DNA from 3 places in the Chitinimonas koreensis genome. Region 1 is predicted to be linked to each of the others. Evidence: predicted binding sites of a transcription regulator. Region 1 holds the regulator's gene; each other region holds the start of a gene.
The links. Region 1 encodes FNR, which switches genes on or off when oxygen is low (the NO sensors DNR and NnrR bind a similar motif). Its sites were predicted from a motif close to TTGATNNNNATCAA; they were not measured.
Positions count from the first base shown of each region.

Region 1 (6,543 bases):
TCCGTCTGTCCAATATCGCCCTGTCCGGTGTCGAGCGCCTCGTCACCCTGCAGCTCGACGTCGCCCGCGAACTGCTGAGCGAAAACACCGCCACCGCCAAGGCCCTGACCGAAGTCAAGGACGTGCAAGGCCTGCTGTCGCTGCAGCAGCAGCTGTCGCAGCCGGTGGTCGACAAGGCCCTGGCCGTCGCCAAGAACGTCTACGAAGCGGCCAGCAGCACCCAGGCCGAACTCGGCGCCTTCGTCGAAGAACAGGTCATCGAATTCAACAAGGGCTTGGTCACCACGCTGGACAAGGCCGTGAAGCAGGCTCCGGCCGGCTCCGAGATCGTCGTCTCGGCCGTCAAGACCGCCGTCGCCACCGCCGCTTCGGCCTACGACACGGTCGCCAAGACCGCCAAGAAGGTCACCAGCGACTTCGCCGAAGCCAGCGTCGCCGCCGCCGAAACCTCGGCCAAGGCCGCTGCCGGCGTTGCCAAGACCTCGGCTCGCAAGGCTTCGCCCGCTGCCGCGGTCTGATCGATCGCCGGTCGCGCCGCCTCGGCGGTGCGACGGATCGAACGAAAAAACCCACGCTTCGGCGTGGGTTTTTTCATGTCCGTCATCCGGGCGCTTCAGGATGCGGGCGGAGTGCCTCGAGCGCCGGATGACGGTACGTTGCCGGCCGATTGCCGACCCAGCCAGCGCAGCAGTTGCGCCAGCTTGCAGGCCGGCGAATCGGTTTCGGCGGCGCCGGGCGGCGTCAGCATGAACAGCGGCGGCAGGGGTTGCGCCGCGCAGTAGGGCCGGCGATCGGATTCGTGGTCCAGATAGCGCCCGGCGCGCTCGGCCAGCGCCCGCAGCAAGTCCTGCTGGCCTTGCCACCAGCCGCTGGGCGCCTGGCCCAGCGGCGCCATCATCAGGCCGGACAACTGGCCGATGCCGCCGCCGAGCATGGCCGCCAGGTCGGCCAGCAGCCGTGGTGCGGCCAGATCGCCGGCATGCAGCCAGCCACCGGCGGCCGGCGCCAGCGCGTCGAGCAGCGCACCGGCCTGCGCCACCGGCCCGGCTTCGCCGCCGACGGCGAGCAGGAAGCCGTGCTCCACGCCGAACGGACTGTCCTGCCAGGCGATCCGGATGCGCTGCGGATGATCGGGCAAGGGGGATGCATCGCCGAGCTCGACGACCAAGTCGCCGGCGGCGAGAGGGCAGGGCGGCGGGCCGCCGAGCAACCAGAGCTGCGGCCCGGCCGGCGCGACGCCCCCGGGCGGCGCGGACCAGCCCGGCGGCATCTGCGCATCGAGACACCAGCCCGCCTTGCCCTGCCGCGCCAACCGGGCCGCCAGCGTGGCCGGCAGGTCACAGGCGATCAGCTGCACGCCGGTCCGCCGCCCTCGCACAGCAGGCGGCTCACGGCCGGCTGGGCCAGGTGGTCGAGGAACCAGCGCAGCGCATTGCCGCGCGCCTTGGTCGGCCAGGCGACATGCAGCTTGGCGACCTGCTTGGCTTCCTCGCACTGCAGCGCGACCAGGCGGCCGGCATCGATATGCGGCTGGGCGATGCGGCGCGGCAGGAAGCCCACGCCGAGGCCGGCCAGCTGGGCGGCCAGCTTGTCGGCCTGGGTCGATACCGTCAGCGTCGGCTGGCCGGTCAGCAGGCCCGAGGTGCGCGGCGGCAGCGTGCGCGAGCTGTCGGCCACGCTGACCGCGCGGTGCGTGCGGACCGCCTGGATCGGCACCGGCTGCGGCTCGCGCGCCAGCGGATGGTGCGGCGCGGCGGCCAGCACGAATTCGACCTCGCCCAGCGGCTGGCTCTTGAAGCCGCCGCCGGGCGGCGCATCGTCGGGTGCGCCGATGGCGAGGTCGGCACGGCCGGTGTAGAGCGCATCCCAGGCGCCGCCGAAGGCCTCGTGCGAGAAGCGCAGCCGGGTCTCGCCGCCGATGCCGTCGAAGGCCGCGACCGAGCCGAGCAGGGCGCCGAAATCGACCAGGTCGCCGACCGCGATGCGCAGCTCGGGCTCCCAGCCGGTGGCGACGCGCTTGACGCGCGCCTCGAGCGCGGCGGCGGCGTCGAGCAGCGGGCGGCCTTCGCGCAACAGTTCCTGGCCGGCCGGCGTCAGCCGCGCACGGTGGCCGCTGCGGTCGAAGATCAGCACGTCGAGGTCCTGCTCGAGCTTCTGGATCGTGTAGGTGATCGCGGACGGCACGCGGTGCAGCTCGGCCGCCGCAGCGGCGAAGCTGCCCTTGCGATCGATGGCGTCGAGTACGACCAGCGCATCCAGGGATAGACGCATGTCAGGAATTCCGAAGCGGGCAACTGCATGGCAGGCAAGGAATGTTACGTCTCGATTATGGGCGAGCGGCGCAGCTTTGCCGACCTGTATTTCGATTTTATTGAACTCGTGCTGCATCGCAGCATCCAATCGGGGCGTAGAGCCTTGATCGAAAAGGGCTTTGCCGCTGCCCCGGGCAGGCGTTAGGATCGCCCCACGACGTCGGCGTCAGACCGATCCCAGGTAGTCAATTCAGGGGTGCAGAGTGCAAAAAGACATGGAGACATTGCACATGAAGTTGAAGTCGATCCTGGTGCTGTGGCCGTCCTTCCTGGTGGCCGGCATCCTCAACAGCCTGTTCTTCACCTTGTTCGATCCGCTCGAACTGACCTTCCAGGGCGAGCCGCTGTTCGAAACTCGCGTCATGGCCTATTCGATCGGTTTCTTCGTCTGCTGGCTGTTCGCCGGCCTGTCGAGCGGGCTGACGCTGTTCTTCGAGCGCGATCGCGAGCAATTGAACCGTTACTGTCCGGTCGATTTCAGCAAGCCGCAGCAAGATCACGATCCAGGCACGCTGGCGCATTGAAGGTGCGGCAGGCGGACAAAAGGCGACCCTCGGGTCGCCTTTTTCGTGGCCGCGCGGAGTTCAGTTGCGGGCGCAGCCCGACAGCAGCTGCTTGAGCGCCGGCAGGTCGCGCAGGGTGATCTGCTTGCCCTGCACGGCGATCAGGCCGTCGGTCTGGAACTTGGAGAAGGTGCGGCTGACGGTTTCGAGCTTCATGCCGAGGAAGCTGCCGATCTCCTCGCGCGTCATGCGCAGGTGGAAGCCGCTGGACGAGAAGCCGCGCGCGCCGAGCCGCTGCGACAGGTTGAGCAGGAAGGCGGCCAGCCGTTCCTCGGCGCGCATATTGCCCAGCAGCAGCATCACGCCCTGGTCGCGCACGATCTCGCGGCTCATCAGCTTGTAGAAATGCCGCGTCAGCGCCGGGATGTCCTTGGACAGCGATTCGAGCTGCTCGAACGGCAGCTCGCACACCTCGCAGTCCTCCAGCGCGATCGCGGTGCAGGCATGGCGCTCGCCGCCGAGCGCGTCGAGCCCGATCAGCTCGCCCGACATGTGGAAGCCGGTGACCTGCTCGCGGCCGTCCTCCGACAGCACCACGGTCTTGAAGAAACCGGTGCGCACCGCGTAGAGCGAGCGGAACGGATCGTCGGTGCGGAACAGCGCCTCGCCGCGCTTGACCGGGATGCGCTGCTTGATGATCTGGTCGAGCTGCGACAGCTCGTCGTGCTCGAGGCCGATCGGCAGGCAGAGCTCGCGCAGGCTGCAGCCGGCGCAGATGTTCTTGAGTTCGTGGGCGGGGAACAGGGTGGTCATATGGCGTTCGGATGGATGGCTTGACCCAGGTCAACGCCGCAAGTTTGACGCCTCCCTAGACTGCGAACAAGCCAAGCCCGAGCCTGACCGATGCAGATCCCGTTCAACGACGACCCCACCGCGCTCGAATTCGACCCGGAACTGGTCCGTCGCCACGATGGGCCGGGACCGCGCTACACCTCGTATCCGACCGCCGACCGCTTCGTCGAGGAATTCGACGAAGCGCGCTACCGCTGTGCGGTCGACGCGCGGCGCATGGCCGGCGCCGGCCGGCCGCTGTCGCTCTACGTCCACCTGCCGTTCTGCGGCACCGCCTGCTATTACTGCGCCTGCAACAAGATCGTCACCGAGGACCGCGGCCAGGCCGACGCCTACCTCGACGCGCTCGAGCAGGAGATCGTCATGCAGGCCAGGCTGTTCGGCCGCGAGGCGCCGGTGACCCAGCTGCACCTCGGCGGCGGTACGCCGACCTTCCTCACCGACGCCCAGCTCGAGCGGCTGATGCGCATGCTGACCGTGGCCTTCTCGATCGCGCCCGATGCCGAGCGCTCGGTCGAGATCGATCCGCGCCAGCTCGGCGAGCACACGCTGGCACTGCTGGCCGGCCACGGTTTCAAGCGCATGAGCATCGGCGTGCAGGATCTCGACCCGGCCGTGCAGGCCGCCATCAACCGGGTGCAGCCGGCCGGCCAGACCGCCGCCGTGCTCGATGCCGGCCGCGCGCTCGGCTACCGCTCGATCAATCTCGACCTGATCTACGGCCTGCCGTTGCAGACGCCGGACAGCCTCGCCGTCACGCTGGAACAAGTAAAAGCCTGGCGGCCGGCACGCATCGCGCTGTACAGCTACGCCCATCTGCCCGAGCGCTTCAAGCCGCAGCGCCGCATCGACGCCACGGCCATGCCCTCGGCCGAGACCAAGCTCGCCATGCTGCGGCTGGCGGTCGAGACGCTGTTGGCGGCCGGCTATCTCTACATCGGCATGGACCATTTCGCGCTGCCCGACGACGAGCTGGCGGTCGCGCTGCGGCAGGGGCGGCTACACCGCAACTTCCAGGGCTATTCGACCCAGGCCGAGTGCGACCTGGTCGGGCTCGGCGTGTCGGCCATCGGCAAGGTCGGCGGCGTCTATGCCCAGAACCATCGCGTGCTGGACGACTACTACGATGCGGTCGGCCAGGGCCGGCTGCCGATCGCGCGCGGGCTGGCGCTCGGCGCCGACGACCTGCTGCGGCGCGCGGTGATCCAGGCGCTGCTGTGCCAGTCCGAGCTGGTGATCGAGCCGTTCGAGACCAGCTGGATGATCGACTTCCGCAGCTACTTCGTCGCCGAGTGGCCGCAGCTCGAAGCGCTGGCGCAGGACGGCCTGGTGGCGCTGGGGCCCGACCGCATCCGCGTGACCGCGCGCGGCCGCCTGCTGGCGCGGGTGGTGGCGATGTGCTTCGACCGCTACCTGCGCGAGACGCGGATGGCGGCGCGCTATTCGCGTGTGATCTGAAGGCATGTGAAACGTGAAAGGCTGTGAAATGTGAAATGTGAAATGTGAAACGTGAACCCCGCTCCTCTGCCGGCAGTGATCTTTCAAGCCTTGTACGAGGACTGCGCCGTGACGAATCGCGGCGATTGCCGCGCTTCCGTATCTTCTTCGCCCACCGGCGGCTCTGGCGGATGAGGAGCGGGGTTCACGTTTCACCTTTCACATTTCACGTTTCACAGCCTTGTTCACGTTTCACATGCCGTTCACGTAAGCTCGCGCGATGTTCGATCCCTTCGATTCTTCCTTCGCGCTCACCCTGCTCGGCTGGTGGCTGGCCGGCTTCCTCGGCGGCCTGCATTGCCTCGGCATGTGCGGCGGGCTGGCCGCCGCGCTGGGGCTCAACGCCGTGGCCGGCCGGCGCGTGGCGCTGCTGCTGGCGGCCAACCTCGGCCGGCTCGCTTCCTATGTGGCGATCGGCACCGTGCTCGGCGGCCTGGCCGGCGCGGTGGCCTGGCTGCCGGCCGCGGCGCGGCTGCAGACGCTGCTGTTCCTGTTGTCGCAGCTGCTGGTCATCCTGCTCGGCCTGTATCTCGCCGGCTGGTCGCCGCTGCTGGCGCGGCTCGAGCGCATCGGCGGCACGCTGTGGCGCCGCCTGCAGCCGCGCTTCGCCGCCTTGCTGCCGCTGCGCAGCCTGCCGGCCGCCTTCGCCGCCGGCGGGCTGTGGGGCTGGCTGCCCTGCGGCCTGGTCTACACCGCCGCGACCGGCGCGCTGGCCGGCGGTTCGGCCGCGCGCGGCGCGCTGGTGATGCTGGCCTTCGGCCTCGGCACGCTGCCGAATCTGCTGGCCATGGGCGCCGCCGCAGGCCAGCTGCGCCGCTTGCGCGACCGCCGCGGCATCCGGCTGGCGGCCGGTGGCCTGCTGGTAGCGCTGGCGCTGGCGGAACTCCTGCGCTGGGCGGCGCACCAAGTCGCGTGACTCCACTTCTTTTCGACACGCTCGAGCAATACCGCGCCCAGGTGCTCGTTGCCCTGGCCGGTGCCGAGCGCACGCTCGACTGGTTCGATCCCGACCTGGCCGGCAGCGGTGCCGAGGCGCCGGCCTGCGCTGAGGCGCTGCATGCGCAATTGGCCGGCAAGCAGCTGCGCCTGCGCCTGCTGCTGCACGACGAGGCCTGGTTCGTGCGCCATTGCCCGCGGCTGGCGGCGCTGATGCAGGTCTATGGTCACCTGTTCGAATTGCGTTTGACCGGCGAGGCCGATCGCGAGGCGGGCGAGCCCTTCCTGCTGACCGAACGGGCGGTGGTGCGCCGTTTCCACGCCGATTCGCCGCGCGGCGAGGCCGCCGGCCCCGGCCGTGCGCATGCGGCGTGCCGTCAGCGTTTCGGCGACCTATGGATGCAGGCGGTGCCGGCGGGAGCCGGGCGCCGACTATTCATCTG
Region 1 is NZ_CP060704.1:2,948,866-2,955,408, reverse strand. Features, by position in the region: gene H9L41_RS12365 (phasin family protein) at 1-518, shown strand, start outside; gene H9L41_RS12360 (hypothetical protein) at 614-1,357, opposite strand; gene H9L41_RS12355 (LysR family transcriptional regulator) at 1,348-2,271, opposite strand; gene H9L41_RS12350 (hypothetical protein) at 2,299-2,457, shown strand; gene H9L41_RS12345 (hypothetical protein) at 2,543-2,836, shown strand; gene fnr (fumarate/nitrate reduction transcriptional regulator Fnr) at 2,897-3,628, opposite strand; gene hemN (oxygen-independent coproporphyrinogen III oxidase) at 3,719-5,125, shown strand; gene H9L41_RS12330 (sulfite exporter TauE/SafE family protein) at 5,385-6,080, shown strand; gene H9L41_RS12325 (DUF7931 domain-containing protein) at 6,077-6,543, shown strand, end outside.

Region 2 (6,543 bases), 780 kb from region 1:
AGGTCAGGTCGTTCGGCCTCGAATACGATGCGGCGCGCCGGCGCTACCGCTTCCCGGTCGAGATCGCGCTCTACCCCGAGCGGCTGCACGCCCAGGCACGCGGCACGCTGCCCGGCGGCGAGGACGGCGCGGCCTTGCTCGACGACATGGTGGCCAAGGGCCTGCGCGCCCAGTTGCGCAGCGGCAACCTCTTGACCGGCCAGATGCACGTCGCGCTCGACTTCTTTCCCAAGGCGCCGGCCGCCGCGGTCGACCGCTCGGGCACGCCCTGGGTGCTGCCGTCGACGCCGGGCAGCCTGGGCCAGTTGCAGGATTCGGTCGCCAATATCGTCAAGAAGGTCGAGCGCATCCCGTTCGAGGAGCTGGCCGGCGAGCTGCGCCGCGCGCTGGGCGACCTCGACGGCGCGATCAAGGACGCCGGCGGCCTGATCCGCCGGCTCGACCGCGACCTGGCGCCGCCGGCCGCCGCCGCGCTGCAGCAGGCCGAGCGCACGCTGCAGTCGGCCGAGCGGGTGCTGGCGCAGGACGCGCCGCTGCAGCAGGACCTGCGCGGCACGCTGGGCGAGGTGAAGCGCGCCGCCGATTCGCTGCGCAACCTGACCGATTACCTCGAGCGCCATCCCGAATCGCTGCTGCGCGGCAAGCCGGAGGACCCGAAATGAAAGCCGCCGCCCTGGCCGCCTGCGGCCTGGCCCTCGTGCTGGCCGCCTGCGGCACGCCGCCGCGCGAGCGCTTCTACACCTTGATGCCGGACGACGCACCGGTGCCGGCGACGCAGGCGGCCGCGCCGCCGCTTCCCGCCGTGCCGCCGTCCGCCGGCCAGCCCCCGCGCCACGCCGCCCCGCTTTGCAGCCCCCCGCTTTGCAGCGGGTGGCGCTCGGGCCGCTGACGCTGCCCGAATCGCTGCGCCGGCCGCAGCTGGTGATGCGGCTGGGCGAGCGGCTCGAGGTCTACGAGCAGCGGCGCTGGATCCAGCCGCTCGACGCCGAGATCGCCGACGCGCTGGCCGAGCGGCTCGGCCGCCGGCTGGCGGCGCCGGTCGCCACCTTGCGCCAGGCGGCCGCTGCCGGCGCGACGCGGCGCATCGCGCTCGACGTGCGCCGCTTCGAATCGACGCCGGCGATGGCCTCGCTCGACGTGCTGTGGAGCATCGCCGACGGCCTGGGCAAGCGACTCGCCGATGGCCGCACCGAGGCGCGCCAGCCGTGCGCCGATGGCGGCGAGGCGGCGCTGATCGCGGCCCACGGCGCCAATCTCGACCGGCTGGCGGCCGAGCTGGCGCAGGCGCTGGCGACCCTGCCGGCCGAATGAGGTACGGCGTCCGCGCCGTTCCCCAGACCCGCCGAGCGCAGCGGAATCCGCCGGGCGCCGTTGCCGTGCGATCGCGCTTCGCCGCGCCCGACCTGCCCGCCGCGCACGAACCACGACCTTGATCCCGATCAAGGGCGCTCCCCGCCATGACGCGTACAAGGTGGACATCAACCCACCCGGAGGAAGCGATCATGGCTTACAAGAACATCCTGGTGCACGTCGGCAGCGACGCGCGCTCCATCGTCCGCATCGACCACGCCATCGCGCTGGCGCGCCGGTTCGATGCCCACCTGACCGGCCTGTTCGTCGCGCCGCGGCCGGCGCTGCCGTTCGGCCTCGACGGCGTGGCCAGCGTCGACATCTACCCGATGCTGGAGGAACACCTGCAGGGCCTGGCCGAGCGCGCCCGCGCGACGTTCGAGCGCCAGGTGCAGCGCCAGGACGCGGTCCAGTACGAATGGCGCAGCCAGATCGGCGATCCGGTCGACGCGATCAGCCTCAACGCGCGCTACCACGACCTGGTGGTGCTGGGCCAGGACGATCCGTCGCGACCGGTCGACGGCCTGCCGCCCGGCTTCGCCGGCTCGGTCGCGCTCGGCGCCGGCCGGCCGGTGCTGGTGCTGCCGCATTCGGGCGATTTCGCCAGCCTGGGCCAGCGCGTGCTGCTGGCCTGGAACGGCCGGCCCGAGGCGACGCGCGCGCTGACCGACGCGCTGCCGCTGCTGCAGCGCGCCAGCCGGGTGATCGTGCTGGTGGTCAATGCCGACAGCGAGCCGGGCAGCCACGGCCAGGCGCCGGGCTCCGACATCGCGCTCTACCTGGCCCGCCACGGCGTGCACGCCGAGGTGCTGAACCAGACCGTGTTCGGCGTCGACGCCGGCAGCGTGCTGCTGTCGAGCGCGGCCGACCTCGAGGTCGACCTGCTGGTGATGGGCGCCTATGGCCATTCGCGGCTGCTCGAACGCATCCTCGGCGGCACCACCCAGGTGCTGCTCGATTCGATGACGGTGCCGGTGCTGATGTCGCATTGAAATCGGCGGAGCTATTTCGGCAGAGACTTCGGAATCCGCCATAGTCTCTGCTTATACTTCGACAGGCACAGGCTCGGAATAGAGTTCCGGCTTGCTGCACCGGGTGGTAGTTTCCTATCAGGAAGTCGACGATTTGGCAGTGATGCGAGAACCCACTGAAGCTGGCTTAGCGGAACTGACCGAAAAATACTTGCTGGCCGAGATGGCCCAGGCATGGTCGCACTATCGACACCTCGAAGAGACTCGGACTAAATATCTATCCTTCTTCGCCACTGTGGTGCTTACCGCTGCAGGTTTTCTCGTAACTTTGATCAAAGATGCTGGAAGATTTGATCCAACGCATTTTATCGGCGCTACATCGGTTTTTTGTCTTCTGCTCTTTGGGTTTTCTTTCTTCATTTTGGCCAATATCGCCCGGATCGGATTCGTATTGGCGGCTTACGATGCCATTATTGGTGAAGCTAGGCAGTTCATGCTGGGTGCCGATAGCCCTGCCTGCCGCTTGTGGAGCGTGCGAGAGAGAATTCCCCCTTTAGTGAGCACAGGCATCTTCGGCATACAAGCTGCCGCAATCGCTATCGTACAGATAGTTTGCTTACTGCTAGCGGGCGTGGAGGGTTATATGGGCTGGCTGGTGCTATCCGGCCGGGTCAATGCGCCGCGGTGGCAGGGTTGGATCATGGTTGCGCTCGTTCTTGCCGCGCTCCTGCTAATGCTTGCTTTCTCTATGCGCTTGAATCGCGCACGGGCAATCGGGCTCAAAGGCGCGGTTCTACCCGCCTCTGCCGCTTCATCGGTTTCCAATACATCATGAGCCCGCACAAAGTCGACCGCGCCCACCTCGAAAACCTGACCGACCTGCCCAATATCGGTAAAGCCTCGGCCGAGGATTTGCGCCTGCTCGGCGTCGACCGGCCGGCCCAGCTGGCCGGCCGCGATCCGTTCGAACTCTACTGGCAGCTGTGCGACCTGACCGGCCAGCGCCACGACCCCTGCGTGATCGATGTCTTCATGTCGGTGACCTCCTTCATGGACGGCGGGCCGGCGCGGCCGTGGTGGGATTTCACCGACGAGCGCAAGCGGCGGCTGGCCGGCGACGGGCTGCCGTGATGCCCGCCGCTGTTCCGCGGAGCGGGCCTAACGGCGCGCGCCGGCCTGTGGTTAAATCGCCGCCATGAGCACGCTCTTCAAGAAAGTCGCGCTGGTCGCCCGGCGCAACAGCCCGAACATCGGCGATCCGCTGCGCCGCCTGGCTACGCTGCTGCGGGCGCTCGACTGCGCGATCATCCTCGATGCCGACACCGCCGGCGAACATCCGATCGCCGACGTGCAGATCGTGCCGCCCGAGCAGGTCGGCAAGGTCGCCGACCTGGTGATCGTGCTCGGCGGCGACGGCACCATGCTGTCGATCGCGCGGCTGGTGGCGCCGTACCGCATCCCGCTGGTCGGCATCAACCAGGGCCGGCTCGGCTTCATGACCGACATCGCCAACCACGACATCGAGACGGTGATCCCGCGCATCCTCGACGGCGATTTCGTGCCCGAGGAGCGCATGCTGCTGGCGGCCAAGGTGATCCGCGACGAGCGCGAGGTGCACGGCGCGCTGGCCTTCAACGACGTGGTGTTCAGCCGCGGCTCGCTCGGCTCGATGATCGAGTTCGAGATCTTCATCGACGACCAGTTCGTCTACAGCCAGCGCTCGGATGGCCTGATCGTCAGCACCCCGACCGGCTCGACCGCCTACTCGCTGGCCTCGGGCGGGCCGATCCTGCATCCCACCGTGCCGGCCATCGCGCTGGTGCCGATCTGCCCGCAGACCATGAGTGCGCGGCCGATCGCGGTGAACGACGCTTCCACGGTCGAGTTCATGCTCACCCGCGGCTCGGAGGTGAAGGTGCACTTCGACGGCCAGTCGCACTTCGACATCCGCGAGATGGACCGCGTCACCATCAAGCGCTACCGCAATTCGCTGCGCATCCTGCATCCGGTCGGGTACAACTACTACGACATGCTGCGGCACAAGCTCCACTGGGGGGAGCGCCTATTCTGACCTGATTGCCCTGGCGATCGCTCTGCGTTCGGTACAGGCCCCCGGCAAAGCCGGGGGCTTGCGTTTCGAGCGGGCTCGGGCAGCGGCGCCCCTTGATTCATTCCTACTCCCCCGCCGCCACCGGGCCTCGGTGAAGTCGACTTCACCGGGTGGTCCAGAGGGGGCTCGCTGGCGCTCGTCAGCACCCCGTAGGAGCGGCTTCAGCCGCGAATGCTGGATGTGATACGAACGACGATTCGCGGCTGAAGCCGCTCCTACGGGCATCTTTCGCGGTGGCGGATTGCCGACGGACCCGCCGCCATCCCGCACGCGCCATCCGTCATCCGCCGCGAATCCGGTAAAGTGCTGCGCTGATTTTCACCCTCCTTCCCAGGCCATGCTGCTGTCCCTCCACCTGCGCGATTTCGTCATCGTCGACGAGCTCGACCTGAGCTTCGGTCCCGGTTTCACTGTCCTCAGCGGCGAGACCGGCGCCGGCAAGTCCATCCTGATCGATGCGCTGTCGCTGCTGCTCGGCCAGCGGGCCGAGGCCGGCGTGGTGCGGCATGGCGCCGAGCGCACCGAGCTGTCGGCCGAGTTCGCGCTGGCCGGCCGCGACGCGCTGGCGCAGCGGCTGCGGGACTGGGCGCTTGATGGCGACGACGAGGTGCTGCTGCTGCGCCGCACGCTCGATGCCGGCGGCCGCTCGCGCGCCTTCGTCAACGGCCGGCCGGCCACGCTGGCGCAGCTGCGCGAGATCGGCGAGACGCTGGTCGACATCCACGGCCAGCATGCCCACCAGTCGCTGATGCGGGCCGAGGCGCAGCGCGAGCTGCTCGACGCCTACGCCGGCCAGGCCGAGCCGGCGCGGCGGGTCAGGGCGGCCTTCCAGGCCTGGAAGGCCGCCGAGGACAAGCTGGCCCAGGCCAGCCGCCATGCCGGCGAATACGCCGCCGAACGCGAGCGGCTGCAGTGGCAGATCGAGGAGCTGGCCGCGCTGCGGCCGGCGCCGGCCGAATGGGCCGAGCTGCAGAACGAGCACGGCCGGCTCAGCCACGCCGCCAGCCTGATCGAAGGCGGCCGCCAGGCGCTGGCGGCGCTCAGCGACGACGAGCCCAGCGCGCAGTCGGCGCTGGCCGCCGTGCAGTCGCGGCTGGCCGACCTGGCGCGCCACGACACCGGCCTGAACGAGGTGGTCGAACTGCTGGCCGCGGCCGACGCGAACCTGTCCGAAGCGGTGCACGCGCTGCGCCACTACGCCGACCGGGTCGAGCTCGATCCGGCCCGGCTCGGCGAGGTCGAGCGGCGCATGGACGACATCTACCGGCTGGCGCGCAAATACCGCATCGAACCCGATCAGCTGGCCGACAAGCTGGCCGGCTGGCAGGCGCGGCTGGACGAGCTCGGCGGCGACGAGGGCATCGAGTCGCTCGAGGCCGCGGTGAAGTCGGCCGAAGCGAGCTACCGCAAGCTCGCCGGCCAGCTCGGCCGCGCGCGCCGCAAGGCGGCCGAGGCGCTCGGCCGGGCGGTCAGCGGCGAGATGCAGGCGATGGCGATGGCCGGCAGCCGGTTCGAGATCGCGCTGCTGCCGCTCGACGCGCCGGCGGCTTTCGGTCTCGAGCAGGTCGAGTTCCAGGTGGCGCCGCACGCGTCGGCGCCGGCGCGCTCGCTGGCCCGCGTGGCGTCCGGCGGCGAACTGTCGCGCATCAGCCTGGCGCTGCAGGTGGTGACCAGCCAGGTGGCGGCGGTGCCCACGCTGATCTTCGACGAGGTCGACGTCGGCATCGGCGGCCGCGTCGCCGAGATCGTCGGCAAGCTCTTGAAGAAGCTCGGCGAACGCCACCAGGTGCTGTGCGTCACCCACCTGCCGCAGGTGGCGGCCAGCGGCGACCGCCAGTACCAGGTCAGCAAGGTGCAGACCGCCGAACGCATCGTCAGCAGCATCGCCGCGCTCGACGAGGCCGGCCGGGTCGAGGAGATCGCCCGCATGCTCGGCGGCGTCGACATCACCGATACCACGCGCCGCCATGCGCGCGAGATGCTGGGCTACGCATAGCCCTGATGGCGCTAGCCCCAATGGCGCGGCCGGCGCCGCTGCCGTTCAATGGCGGCGGTCCCGGGCCGCTCCCGGCCGGCGCAAGGCCTGGCCGGACCGGTATCGGGGCGCTTCAT
Region 2 is NZ_CP060704.1:2,171,003-2,177,545, forward strand. Features, by position in the region: gene H9L41_RS24520 (MlaD family protein) at 1-662, shown strand, start outside; gene H9L41_RS09460 (hypothetical protein) at 659-889, shown strand; gene H9L41_RS09465 (PqiC family protein) at 847-1,311, shown strand; gene H9L41_RS09470 (universal stress protein) at 1,503-2,342, shown strand; gene H9L41_RS09475 (hypothetical protein) at 2,434-3,156, shown strand; gene H9L41_RS09480 (helix-hairpin-helix domain-containing protein) at 3,153-3,452, shown strand; gene H9L41_RS09485 (NAD kinase) at 3,517-4,392, shown strand; gene recN (DNA repair protein RecN) at 4,769-6,427, shown strand.
Region 2: the regulator FNR is predicted to act here: its motif matches at 1,430-1,443, upstream of H9L41_RS09470 (universal stress protein).

Region 3 (6,543 bases), 1.6 Mb from region 1:
TCGAAAGCCTGGACGGCGATGGCTTCCGGGCCGAGTTGCCGGTGGACGAGGCAGGCGTGGTGCTGGACTACCCGGGCCTGTTCCGGCGGGTGGAGGTCTGATGCGGGAACGCGCTCGGGCCGGCCTTGCGGCGGGCCTGGACGTTCTGCCCGATCTGGCGGCGGGCGCCGGAATCCGACCGATGTGGACGGGTTTGCGATCCGCGGCACGGAAGGGGACGATCCGTCGCCGCCGATCGCCGTCCGGCTGGTCGCGGCTTCAGCGCATCGTCAGCACGGCGGCGCCGTTGAAACGGCCGGCGCGGAGGTCGTCGAGCGCCTGGTTGGCGTCGTCCAGCGCGTAGGGCGTCGCCTGGATGCGCAGCGGCAGTTCGGCGGCGAGCGCCATGAATTCCAGGCCGTCGGCCCGGGTCAGGTTGGTCACCGAGCGCAGCACCCGTTCGCCCAGAGCAGGGCGTAGGGGAACTGCGGGATGTCGCTCATGTGGATGCCCGCGCAGACCACGGTGCCGCCTTTGCGCACGCGGGACAGCGCCAGCGGCACCAGCTCGCCTGCCGGGGCGAACAGGATCGCCGCGTCGAGGCGCTGCGGCGGCGCGGCCGTGCTGTCGCCCGCCCAGCTCGCGCCGAGCTCCCGCGCGAAGCGCTGCGCGGCGAGATCGCCCGGCCGGGTGAAGGCGTGGACCTCGATGCCCCGGTGGCGCGCGACCTGGGCAACGATGTGCGCCGCGGCGCCGAAGCCGTACAGGCCGAGGCGCCGCGCGGCCGCGACCAGGCGGAAGGCGCGGTAGCCGATCAGCCCGGCGCAGAGCAGCGGCGCCGCCTCGATGTCGCTGTATGCGGCGGGCAGGTGGAAGCAGAAGGCGGCATCCGCCACGACCCGGTCGGCGAATCCGCCTTGCAGGGTGTAGCCGTGGAAGCGCGCCTCGGCGCACAGGTTCTCCTGCCCGGCGCGGCAGTATTCGCACTGGCCGCAGACCTGGCCGAGCCAGGGCACGCCGACGCGATCCCCCGGGCGGAAGCCCGCCACCCCGTCGCCGATCGATTCGACCACGCCGACGATCTCGTGGCCCGGCACGACCGGCAGCGCGAGGCCGGGCAGTTCCCCGTCCACCACGTGCAGGTCGGTGCGGCACACGCCGCAGGCGTGGATCCGGATGGACAGCTGTCCGGCGGCCGGCGCCGGCGTCTCGATCTCCCGGCCGGCGAGCGGAGCGCCGACGGCGACGCAGCACATGGCTCTGCTTTTCAAGGTCTTTCTCCGTGCCTGGAGGCGGCGGCCGGTCCGGTCTGGAACGCTTTGTCCATGACCGCTCCAGCGCTCAGGCCGTCAGCCGCAGCGCCAGCCAGGGCACCAGGTTGAACAGCAGGATGGCGAGCTTGTAGCCGGCCATCGCGCCGTAGTGGATGGCATCGAAGCGCACCGCCGGCAGGGCGAACCAGCGGCCGTGCAGGCGCCGCAGCCGGTCGTGGCCGAGCGCGAACACGGCGAACCAGCACAGCAGCACGCCGTAGTTGAGCAGGGTGCAGGCCAGCAGCCAGGCCTCGAGATCGTGACGGTCCATGTCCGGCTCCTCAGTGCGACATCAGCACCGGCATCTTCATCGTCGCCAGCACGGTGCGGCTGACGCCGCCCAGCATCCGTTCGCGCAGGCGGCCGTGGCCGTACAGCCCCATCACCAGCAGGTCGGCCAGTTGCTCGGTCGCCAGCGACAGCAGCATTTCGCCGGTGTCTCGCCCCGGCCCGGCCACGCGCTTGATGATCGGGTGGATGCCGCGGCGGGAGAGGAAGTCGGCCGCATCGTCGCCGGGCGCCATGTCCGCCGTCCACTCGCTGCGGTCGGGATCGATGCACAGCAGCGTGACGCGCGGCGACTCGCGCAACAGCGGCAGGGCGTCGGTCATCGCGCGCACCGCCTCGCGGCTGCCGTCCCAGGCCACCAGCGCATGCGTCAGCTGTTCGGGCCAGTCTCCGCCGCAGGGCAGCACCAGCGCCGGGCGGCCGCAGCGCAGCACGGTCGATTCGACAAAATCGGCCGGCAGGGCGGGCCTGGGTCCGTCGCCGTCGTGTTGGCCCAGTATCAGCAGATCGTGCCGGCGCGCTTCGCGGCAAGCGGCTGCGACCGGATCGCCGTCCACCTGCCGCCAGTCGGCCTCCTTGCCGACGTGCTGCTCGAACACCGTGCGGACCAGGCCGGCGCGGCGTTCGGCCTCCGCGGCCAGGCGGGACTGCAGTTCGCCGACCGGGTGGGGGCCGAGCGCGGGCGAAGGCGTCGTTACGGCCAGGAACAGCCCGGTCAGGCGGGCATGCCTGTAGCGTTCGGCCAGCCGGGCCGCGTAGCGGACCCGTTCAGCCGCATCCGCGCCGTCGGGCACATGGACCAGGATGCTGCGGTAGGACATGGTGGGGTTCTCCTCTTCGACGCCGCCTGCGTGGTGGCTGACCGGATATGTACCCCCGCCGACGCGGCGGCGACTTGACCGCAATCAACAGCCTGCGCGGAACGCTGGAGGCGCGACGCCGCGCAAGGACGGCGAGACGGCGAAGCTAGGCCGCCAGCCGGATCGGCACGATCGAGCGGACGATGCCCATCCGGTCGGCCGAGGCCCGCCGCGCATGCGGCGGCGCATTGCCGGCGCCTGCGCTCAGCCCTGCCCGGTCGAGCAGGCGGACGTGCTTGTTCTGCACGCCGATCCAGCCCATCTCCTGGAACTTGGAAAAGGCGCGGCTCACGGTTTCCAGCTTCAGGCCGAGGTAGCTGCCGATCTCTTCGCGCGTCATGCGCAGGTGGAACTCGGCCGGCGAATAGCCGCGTTCGGCCAGCCGGTGCGACAGGTCAAGCAGGAAGGCCGCCACGCGTTCCTCGGCACGCATGTTGCCCAGCAGCAGCGAGACGCCATAGCTGCGTGCGATCTCGCTGCTCATCGCGCCCAGCAGCCGCTGCTGCAGGCCGGGCAGCTCGCGGCAGGCCTGCTGCAGCCTGGCGAAGGGCAGGGCGCAGACCTGGCTGTCCTCCAGCGCGATGGCGGTGGTGCCGTGCCAGCCGGTCTGGATCGCGTCCAGGCCGATCAGGTCGCCGGCCATGTAGAAGGCGGTGACCTGCTCGCGACCGTCCTCGCTCACGATGCAGGTCTTGAAGCAGCCGCTGCGGATGGCGTACAGCTCCTTGAACGCATCGCCGGCCAGGCAGAGCGTCTTGCCGCGGCGGATCGTCAGGCTGCTCGACATCAGCGCGCCGGACACCTCCCGCGACCCGCCGGCCAGGCAGCCGTCGTGCCGCCGGCAGTCGGAGCAGGGGTGCCGGCCTCCGCCGCAGTCCGTCGCCGGGCCGAGCCGGCCCGGGCCCTGGGTCATGCCGATTTCACCTGTCGTTTCCATGGCGTACATCTCCTCCGGTCGTCGGTGCTGCGCTGCGCATCAGATTCCGGGCCTGCCGCCGCCGATCATGCGGACGACGTCCCGGATGCGTTGGAATTCGCTGCTCTTGTCGAAGAAGTACTGCGCTCCGGCCGCCAGACAGGCATCGCGATAGCGCTTGTCGGCATGGTTGGTCAGCACTGCGAACACGCTGGCGGGCACCTGCGCCTGCACGGCGCGCAATACCGTCAGGCCGTTGCCGCCGCGCAGCTGCAGGTCGAGCACCACGCAATCGGGCCGTTCGCGCAGGATGCCGACGATGGCGTCCTCCACCGTGGCCGCCTGGCCGACCAGCTCGACGCCGGACAGCGGGCCGAGCAGTTCCACCAGCCGGACGCGGATGGCGGTGGAGTCGTCGGCCAGGAAGACCCGGACCGGTTTCGTTGCGATTTCCATGGCAGCCAGTATGGGCGGCGGCCATGGGCCGGCCTATCGGCCCCGGCTGAAGCGGGTGGTCGGCGGAATCCGCTATGCGGGGTAGGCGGAAAGGGGAGGCGTGTAGGCGGCCGCCTACACGGGCGGAGGGCTAGAGCGGCTTGCCGGCTTCGTCGATCAGCCGCTGGGCGATGGCGTAGCGCACCAGCTCGGCCGGATTGCTCATGCCCATCTTCTGCAGCAGGCGGGCCTTGTGGGTGCTGACCGTCTTGACCGACAGATGCAGCCGCTCGGCGATGTCGGTGACGGCCACGCCGGCCACCAGCAGCTGGAAGACTTCGTATTCGCGGTCGGACAGGGTGGTGTGCGGCAGGCCGTGAGCCTGCGGCATGGCGTCGAGCGCGAGCTGCTCGGCCACCTCGGCGCTGATGTAGGCGCCGCCGCCGGCCACCTTGCGGATGGCCGACACCAACTGGGCCGAGGCGCTGTCCTTGGTGAGATAGCCCGAGGCGCCGGCGCGGATGGCGCGGATGGCGTACTGGCGCTCCTCGTGCATGCTCAGCACCAGGATCCGCAGCCGCGGCTTCTCGCCCTTGATCTGCTTGATCAGTTCGATCCCGCTGCGGCCCGGCATCGACATGTCGAGCAGCAGCAGCTCGAACTCCTGCTCGCGCACGCGTTGCAGGGCCTGGTGGCCGTCCTGCGCCTCGCCCACCACGGCCAGGTCGGGCGCCGCCTGCAACAGCTGCTTGAGTCCTTCGCGGACCAGCGTGTGGTCGTCGGCCAGCACGATGCGGATCATGTCGTCTCCTGTTCGGGGGCAGCGGCAGGCGCACCTCCACGCGGGTGCCGCCGCCGGGCCGGCTGTCGATCGTCGCCTCGCCGCCGAGCAGGAAGGCCCGCTCGCGCAGGCCGAGCAGGCCTAAGGAGCCCGGCCGCCGCGCCGCGTCGGGCACGAAGCCGCGACCGTCGTCGAGCACCCGGATCCGCACTTCGCCGGCGGCCTGGTCGAGGTCGATCTCGGCCCGGCTGGCTTCGGCGTGGCGCGCCACATTGGTCAGCGCCTCCTGGACGATGCGGAAGATGGCCGTCGCCATCGGGTCCCGCCAGGCCAGCGCGGGATTGCCGACCCGGAATACGCAGGGGATGCCGGTGCGTTCGCTGAAGTTGTCGGCCAGCCATTCGATGCCGGCGACCACGCCCAGGTCGTCGAGGATCAGGGGCCGCAGCTCGGTGGCCAGGCGGCGGGTGGCCTTCACGGTATCGTCGAGCAGCGCCTCCATGCCGGCCAGCTTGCCCTGCACCGCCGCTTCGGCCGGCAGGCGCTCTCTGAGCCAGCCGACGTCCATCTTGAGCGCGGTCAGCGCCTGGCCCAGCTCGTCGTGCAGCTCGCGCGCGATGCGGCTCTGTTCCTGCTCGCGCATGGTATGGGCCGCCGCCGCCATCGCCTGCACCTCCTCCTTGGAGTGGCGCAGCGCCTCCTCGGTGCGGACCCGCTCGGTGACGTCGCGCAGGATCACGGTGTAGAAGCGTGCGCCGTGCTCCTCGACCTGGGAGATCGAGGCGTCGATCGGGAATTCCTCGCCGTTGCGGCGCAGCCCGGTGATGATGCGGGCCGCGCCCATCCGGCGCGAGCTGACGCCGGTGGCGCCGAACTGGCGGATGTGCTCCCGGTGAACGGCGCGATAGCGGTCGGGCAGGAACCAGTCGAGCGGCGCGCCGATCGCGCTGTCGCGCGGGCAGCCGAACATCGCTTCGGCGGCGGCGTTGAACAGCACCACGCGCTGCGATTGGTCGATGGTGATGATGGCATCCATGGCCGATTCGACGATGCCGCCGATGCGCGCCTCGACATCGCGCAAGGCCGCGTGGGCCGCGCGGTCGGCGACGGTCTGTCGATGCAGCCACCACAGGTCCAGGGCGGCCAGCGCCAGGCCCAGCAGGGCGGCGAGCGCGAGCGGTAGGGGAGAGGGCCAGCGCAGCAGGCCCGCGATCAGTACGGCTGCGATCAGCAGCAGGCCGGCCAGCTGCATGTGCACGAACCGGCCGGCCGGACCGGTTCGTCGTGCAGCCGACCGCTCGAATGGCGACGTACGCACGGCGTCCTCCTTCATGACACGCGCCGTCGGCGCGCACCGAATTGAAATGGTTGGCCGAATCTAAGCCGGTTTCGCCACGCCGCTCAAGCTGCGTCGACTGCGGCCTCGGGCGTTGTCTTTTTTCGGTGCAGCGCCGGCGGCCCGGACTGGTCCTGGAGCCAGGCGGCACAAGGGCTTGGCCGTCTTTCGCCCGGCCCGGTCCGGTGAGCGTACGCCAGCGGCTTTGCAGCCCCGAGGCCGGTGCACCCGCTTTTTGGCAACCTTCCCGCTCGCCTTTCCGGTTTGGAAGATGGCGCAGGCGCTGGCCTGTCGACGGACGTCTTGTCCGTCAAGCGAGTGGCGTGGGGTGGTTTCAGGCGGCTAAAAGCATTCAGGCCCACCTGGCGGCGGGCCTGAGCGTTCTGCTTGATCTGGAGGCGGGTACCGGAATCGAACCGATGTGGACGGATTTGCAATCCGCTGCATAACCACTTTGCTAACCCGCCATCGACACCCGGGCGGGCGCCGAGACGAAAAAGGGAAAGTAGACACTTTCCCTTTTTTCTAGAAGCTGGAGCGGGAGAAGAGTCTCGAACTCTCGACCTCAACCTTGGCAAGGTTGCGCTCTACCAACTGAGCTACTCCCGCATGGCAATCACACATTCGAAGCAGTT
Region 3 is NZ_CP060704.1:1,318,031-1,324,573, forward strand. Features, by position in the region: gene H9L41_RS05610 (putative glycolipid-binding domain-containing protein) at 1-101, shown strand, start outside; gene H9L41_RS25530 (hypothetical protein) at 259-423, opposite strand; gene H9L41_RS05615 (alcohol dehydrogenase catalytic domain-containing protein) at 420-1,250, opposite strand; gene H9L41_RS05620 (DUF6868 family protein) at 1,321-1,563, opposite strand; gene H9L41_RS05625 (universal stress protein) at 1,574-2,401, opposite strand; gene H9L41_RS05630 (helix-turn-helix domain-containing protein) at 2,547-3,353, opposite strand; gene H9L41_RS05635 (response regulator) at 3,417-3,812, opposite strand; gene H9L41_RS05640 (response regulator) at 3,943-4,593, opposite strand; partial or broken gene H9L41_RS26055 (sensor histidine kinase) at 4,670-5,905, opposite strand; tRNA gene H9L41_RS05650 (tRNA-Cys) at 6,302-6,375, opposite strand; tRNA gene H9L41_RS05655 (tRNA-Gly) at 6,442-6,517, opposite strand.
Region 3: the regulator FNR is predicted to act here: its motif matches at 2,476-2,489, upstream of H9L41_RS05625 (universal stress protein).